DNA from 2 places in the Planifilum fulgidum genome. Region 1 is predicted to be linked to the other one. Evidence: riboswitches for the same ligand, from Rfam matches in the RefSeq annotation. Region 1 holds a riboswitch; the other holds the start of a gene.
What was found. Region 1 has a riboswitch for thiamine pyrophosphate ahead of BM063_RS01490 (thiamine phosphate synthase). Riboswitches for the same ligand answer to the same signal wherever they lie in the genome.

Region 1 (3,566 bases):
GGACCCGGGACGGACGCTGGACCAGGCGCGGATAAACGTGCTGTCCGCCAATTCCGGGACCAGCCGGACCGCTTCCGAGGTCAGTTTCTGAATGGCGTCCATCGTCACCCATTCGGTAAAATCGCCGGCCCGCTCCGTCGCCCCCACGATCACCTTGCCGTCCGCTTTGGGGACCAGGTAGCATCCCTCCGCAAACAGCGTCCTTTCAAAGAGCGCCCTTCGGGGATATACCGCCAGGGATTCCCCCTTGACCGGAACCACCGGCAATCGCAATCCCAATTTCCCCGCCAGCGCGGCGCTCCAGGCCCCCGCCGCCAGCACCACGTGCTCCGCCTGAAACGTCCCCCGGTCCGACTCCACCCTTTCAATCCGGTCCTTTCCGGCGCGCAAGGCAGTCACTTCACACCGCTCGATCAGTTCGGCCCCGAGCAGCTCTGCCGCATAGGAAAAGGCCCGGGTCAACCGGGAAGAGGAAACATGGGAATCCCCGGGGATGTACAGCGCCCCTTCGATCCGGTCGGACACCGCCGGTTCCACGCTCCGAACCCGATCCCTGTCCCACCAGTCCGCCGTCCCGCCGCGTTCGCGCTGCCAAACCCCCCGCTTATAAAGCGCCTCGGCCTCTTCCCGGGTCCAGGCGATCCGCAACACGCCCGTCCGGATCAATTCGATGTCGATGCCGGTCAGACGATACAGCTCCGAAGCCAAATCGGGAAACATGGACCGGCTCTTCACGCACAGCTCGCTCAACGGCCCCGGTTCGGCCATCTCCACCTGGGCTCCCAATATCCCCGCGGCGGCGGACGAGGAGTGGGAGCCGATCAGATCCCGCTCCAGGACGGTGACCCGCGCTCCCCGCTTGGCCAGATAGTATGCGATGGAACAGCCGATCACACCACCTCCGATCACCACCACATCCCGCTCATGCAACCTGTAGCCCCCCTTTTTTCTCCTCTCCGGCGCACTCCGGATGGTCACGATAGGCGATCCAGCCGTGCCCTCATTCGACGGGCCGCCCCTTCGGGATTCGGACTGTCCATCAGAGCGGAAAGGACGGCCACCCCCGCACAACCCGTCTCCATCACCCGGGGAATCCGCTCCGCGTTGATCCCACCGATGGCCAGAACCGGAACCTTCACGGCCCGAACCACCCGGGAAAGCAGTTCAAGCCCCTTCGGTGGAATCCCCGGCTTGGACGGAGTGGAAAATACATGGCCGAACATCAGGTAGTCCGCCCCCAGGGCGGCCGCCTGTTCCGCGGCCCGGACCGAATGAACCGACACCCCCACCCGATGCCGGCAACCGACGATTTCCCGCACCCGATCCACCGGCAGACCCGCTTCCGGCAAATGGATGCCGCAACCAAGCGCCATGGCCACATCCAGCCGATCATGAACGACCAGCTGTCCTGAAGTCAAAAGCCCTCGCTCCAAAAGCCTGCTCCCCAAGCGATACATCTCCCGGGCGGTCCGGCTTTTCCACCGCAGGTGGACCTGGTCCACCCACGGCCGGACCTTTTCGACAACGGCCACAATGTGGTCCGGCAAGTGGCGGTCCCCGGTGACGAGATGAAGTCTGGCTCCGATTCCCGTCTCCCCCTTTCCTGCAAAAAACCGGTATCCTGGTGGATACCGGCAACGCACGCAACCGCCACATTCCTTGCGCTGGTATTACCCAGGTCAAGTTCAAAGGGTTGGGGCGCAAACCCCTCTCAGCACCGTACAGGTGCACCCCCAGTGGACTCCTTTCACGTTTTTCTATTATTCTAGCAGTCCCCCGCAAAGGGCGTCAAATCGCATCCCGCATCCGCCCTTCCGGAAGAGGGGGCGCGATTTTCCGAAAGCCTCCCTTCATCATTTGGGGCGGGAGGACCCGGCCCGGTTCTGGCTTATCGACCAGCAATACCAGGCGAGAAACCCTCCCGCCAGGATCAGGACCAACAGAAACACCGGCCCGAGACGGTTAAGGAAATGAAACACCAGTTCCCAGCTGGAACCCAGCACATACCCCAATCCGATGAAGGTGGCGCACCAGACCACCGCCCCGCAGTAGGCGTACAAACCGAACCGGGCGTAAGAAAGTCTGGATATCCCGGCCAAATAGGCGGTCAAATGACGGACTCCCGGGATGAAGTAGCCAAAAAACAATACCCAGTTGCCGTATTTCCGGAACAGAAACTGAGTGATCCGGAGCCTTCTCCGCGTGATGAAGAGTTTGCTTCCGTATCGCTTCAGGAGAGGATAGCCGAAACGCGTTCCCAGTACGTAGCTGAGGGTGATTCCGCCGACGGAGCCGGAAAGGGCGCTGATGTAAGTGAGATACAGATTCAATTTCCCCTCCGACGAAAGATACCCGATGAAGGTCATGAAGATTTCATCGGGAAGAGGAATGCCGGCGATTCCCAGGATCAGAAAGAAGACAATCCCGATATATCCGTACTGCAACAAAAACTCGGCCCATGTCTGTTCCATTCAGTTAACCCCGTTTTTGATCAAGTTCAGACCGCGCTTGTGAAAAGCGGTTCCAGCCTCATCAAGGGGACGGGAACCGCTTCCGCTTCTCAACCGTCAACGTCACCGAGCACGATATCCACCGCACCGAGGATGGCGATCAAGTTGGCGATGTTTTCCCCTTCCAACAGCTGGGGCAAAATCTGCAGATTGTGGAAGGACGGCCGGCGCCAATGGATCCGCCAGGGATTGGCTTTCCCTTTGCTGATCAGGTGAACGCCCAGCTCTCCCCGGGGGTTTTCCACCGCCGTGTACACTTCCCCTTCCGGCGGGCGGATCAACCGCGGCACTTTCGCCATGATCGGCCCTTCGGGGATCTGCTCCACCGCCTGTTCGATGATCCGCAGGGATTGACGGATTTCCTCCATCCGGACCTGGAAGCGATCGTAACAGTCCCCCTCGGTGGCAATGGGAACATCAAAATCGAACCGGTCATAGATCGAATAGGGCTGATCCTTCCTCAAATCCCGCTGAATTCCCGTGCAACGGAGGCACGGACCGGACAATCCGTACTGGACGGCGGTTTTTGCGTCGTATTTGCCGACTCCTTTGGTCCGGTTGATGAAGATTTCGTTGCCCCCCACCAGTTCGAGATATTCTTCGTGACGCTCCCGCAGGTAGGAAACCAGATTGCGCACCTTGTCCAGCCACCCTTCGGGAGCATCCCATTTGACACCTCCGACCCTCATGTAATTGTATGTGAGGCGGGCGCCGGATATCTCGTTGAACAGATCGATGATCTTCTCCCGATCCTGGAAGGCGTACAGGAAGGGACTCATCGCGCCGATGTCCAGAAGATAGGTGCCGAACCAGACCAGATGGCTGGCGATCCGGTTCAGTTCCATCACGATGACCCTCAGATATTCGGCGCGTTCGGGAATCTCCAGACCCATCAGGGTTTCCACGGCGTGGACCACGGCGTAATTGTTGATCATCGCCGACAGGTAGTCCATCCGGTCCGTGTAGGGGATGATCTGCGTATAGTTCAGGTTTTCCGCCAGCTTCTCCGTTCCCCGGTGCAGGTATCCGATCACCGGGGTGGCTTCGCGGATGATC
Region 2 (3,566 bases), on a different contig from region 1:
CCGGAAGACCTCGCTCAATTCCGCCACGGTGGCTCGTTTGCGCTCGTAAATGTACTCCATCATGCGCCTCTGTCGTTCCTCGGCGAAAATCTCTCCTCCCCCCTCTCCGGTTGATCTACTTTGATTATATTTGATTGATTATGATCGTTTCAAATGAAATTTGTTTGAATCCGTGCTTGGTTGCTTTTATTTTGCCAAAAGAAAAACCGGCACATCCCGTGCCGGCCGGTTTCACCCCCTGATCCGGGAAGTCGGAAATGTTCCGCGCCCGCCGAAGGCGCCCGGAGAACCACCGAATCCGCCCTTTACGCCGAGGCGATCCGGGCGGCGGAAGGCCGCGCCACCCTTCAGGCTCCGACAAGACGCGGCGGGCCGGGTCAGTACCCCTTTTCCCGCCGCTCGGCGATCAAGCCTGCCCTGCGGGAACGGGAACGATGATTGGCAAAAGTCTGCATCATTTCATACCAAGCGGCCACCGTCCCTTCCGGCACGTTGGCCGTCAACAGTTTTTTGGGTCCCATCCGGCGACAAGTGCCCGACTCCATCAGCAGCAGGTCATCCGCACATTCCGCCCAGCGGAGATCCCGGGTGGCGACCAAAATGATCCGGTGAGGCGCGAGGCGGCGCAATTCCCGCCACAAAAGCCGTTTTCCCCAGTGGTCCAGCCCCGCCGTGGGCTCGTCCAGCAGCGCGATCAACGGATCCCGGAGCAACATCTCAACCAGCAACACCCGCTTCACCATTTCCCCCGGGATGGCGGAAAGGGAGGCGCGCCGGACGGCGGCCAATCCCCATTCGGCGATCAGCTCGGCGACGCGCCTCCTGGGATAGGGCAATTGGCTGAGCTGGGCGCGGTATAAGAGATATTTTTCGAGAGAGATGGAATGGTTCATCCGGCGCATGGGCGGAATGTATATCATGCGGGATTTCAAATTTCCCAGGGCGGAGGTGCCCGCGGCGGCCGCGCGTCCCCGGGACCAGATCACCGTTTCGCCGTCCTCCAACTGGTAGGTGATTCGCCCGTCGTCAGGGACCTGCAGGGCGGCGGTAAGCTGCAACAGCGTGCTTTTTCCGGAGCCTTCGGGACCGAGAATCGCAGTGATGCCTTTCCTCGCGGCGGCGGTAAAATCGAGAAGGCCGATTCGGCGTGACCGCGGATGGTTTTTGGAAGCATAAACCTTGTTGAGATGAGACCACTCAATCCGCAAGGACTTTCATCCTTTCATCCGATGCACCTATCATTAAGGATACCCGAAAACCCGGGCAGAAAGAAGGGTCTTTTCCAATCTCTTGATCCATCGGATAAATCCGCCTCCCCCCGCATTTGGCTAAGATTCGGACGGTTAAATCTCTTTTAACCGTGTTCAATAATTTTAAAGGGCCGCAGCGGTCGTTTCGGCTGATTGACCCGTTGCGGGGGATGTGATACTTTCGAAGCGACAACCGCATATCCAACGGGAGCTTGGGGAAAGCCAGGCTGAGAGGGCGGGGGATCTGCCGCCGACCGTTGAACCTGATCTGGGTAATGCCAGCGCAGGGATGGAGACAAGGGGGCCCGGCGCCCTTTTCGGGGCGGTGCGGGTTCCGTTCGCCGCATGCCTGCGGGCATGCGGTTTTTTCTTGGAATGGTTTTTAAATCCGACGGCATTTCCGTTCAATCCAGAAGATGAAGAAACGGTGCATCATCTCTCCGAACCGAATCCGACGGACCCCTTCTCCCTTCTCAAGCCCCTTCCGTTGGTGTGCGCCAAACCGTTCAAAAGAAGGAGGAGGAGAAGGAATGTCCAACGACTTCCGCTTTCCGGCGAGCAAAAAGGTGTACATCCAGGGATCCCGGCCGGACATCCGCGTGCCCATGCGCGAAATCCGGCTTTCACCGACCACCGGCCGGTTCGGGGAAAGGGAAAACCCTCCGGTCCGTGTCTACGACACCAGCGGCCCCTGGACCGATCCGGATGTGGAGACCGACGTCAGGAAGGGACTGCCCCCGCTCCGGCGCCGGTGGATCGAAAGGCGCGGAGATGTGGAGGAATACGAGGGAAGGCAACCGCAACCGATTGACGACGGGTATTCTTCGAAGTCCGAAAGTCCCTCTCAACCGTACCCCGGACTCAAGCGCCGACCGCTCCGGGCCAAACCGGGGCGCGCCGTGACACAGATGCATTACGCCCGCCGGGGGATCATCACTCCGGAGATGGAATTCGTGGCCATCCGGGAAAACGTCAGCCCCGAATTCGTTCGGGAAGAGGTGGCCCGGGGGCGGGCGATCATTCCGGCCAACATCAACCATCCCGAAAGCGAGCCGATGATCATCGGGAAAAATTTTCTCGTCAAGATCAACGCCAACATCGGAAACTCCGCCGTCTCCTCCTCCATCGAGGAAGAAGTGGAAAAAATGCGGTGGGCCACCTTCTGGGGTGCCGACACGGTCATGGACCTGTCGACGGGAAAAAACATCCACACCACCCGCGAATGGATCATCCGCAACTCGCCGGTCCCCGTGGGCACCGTCCCCATTTATCAGGCCCTGGAAAAGGTGGGGGGCAAACCGGAGGAGTTGACCTGGGAAATTTACCGGGACACCCTGATCGAACAGGCGGAACAGGGCGTGGATTACTTCACCATCCACGCCGGCGTCCTGCTCCGGTACATCCCGCTGACCGCCAACCGGGTGACCGGCATCGTCTCCCGGGGCGGTTCCATCATGGCCGCCTGGTGTCTGGCCCACCACCAGGAGAATTTCCTCTACACCCATTTCCGGGAGATCTGCGAAATCCTGCGGACATACGACATCGCCATCTCCCTGGGGGACGGCCTGCGGCCCGGTTCCATCGCCGACGCCAATGACGAGGCGCAGTTCGCCGAATTGAAAACCCTCGGGGAACTGACGAAAATCGCCTGGGAATACGATGTGCAGGTGATGGTCGAGGGACCCGGCCACATTCCGATGCACAAAATCCGGGAAAATGTGGAGATTCAGCAAAAAATCTGCCACGAAGCGCCCTTCTACACCCTCGGCCCCCTCACCACGGACATCGCCCCGGGTTACGACCACATCACCTCCGCCATCGGCGCGGCGATGATCGGCTGGTACGGCACCGCCATGCTCTGTTACGTCACGCCGAAGGAACACCTCGGGCTGCCCAACAAGGAAGATGTGAAGGAAGGGGTCATCGCCTACAAAATCGCCGCTCATGCCGCGGATCTGGCCAAGGGGCATCCCGGCGCCCAGCTTCGCGACGACGCCTTGTCCAAAGCCCGTTTTGAATTCCGCTGGACGGACCAATTCAATCTGTCCCTCGATCCGGAAAGAGCCAGGGCCTATCACGATGAAACCCTGCCGGCGGAACCGGCGAAAACCGCCCACTTCTGCTCCATGTGCGGCCCCAAGTTCTGCAGCATGCGCATCTCGCAGGACCTCCGGGAATACGCCGCGAAAAAGGGGCTCACCCTCGAAGAAGCCGTGGAAACCGGCTTGAAGGAAAAGGCCAAAGAGTTCCGCGAGACGGGCTCTCGCCTCTACCGGTGACAAACGGGAATCTCTCCGGGACGGGGGCAGTCCCCCG

Region 2: another riboswitch for thiamine pyrophosphate. It lies ahead of thiC (phosphomethylpyrimidine synthase ThiC); the one in region 1 lies ahead of BM063_RS01490 (thiamine phosphate synthase).

Annotation. Positions count from the first base shown of each region.
Region 1 is NZ_FOOK01000002.1:95,772-99,337, forward strand. Features, by position in the region: gene thiO (glycine oxidase ThiO) at 1-930, opposite strand, end outside; gene BM063_RS01490 (thiamine phosphate synthase) at 975-1,643, opposite strand; TPP riboswitch at 1,639-1,745, opposite strand; gene BM063_RS01495 (DedA family protein) at 1,854-2,471, opposite strand; gene BM063_RS01500 (NADH-quinone oxidoreductase subunit D) at 2,561-3,566, opposite strand, start outside.
Region 2 is NZ_FOOK01000046.1:7,143-10,708, forward strand. Features, by position in the region: gene BM063_RS16320 (DeoR/GlpR family DNA-binding transcription regulator) at 1-63, opposite strand, end outside; gene BM063_RS16325 (ATP-binding cassette domain-containing protein) at 378-1,208, opposite strand; TPP riboswitch at 1,445-1,557, shown strand; gene thiC (phosphomethylpyrimidine synthase ThiC) at 1,781-3,529, shown strand.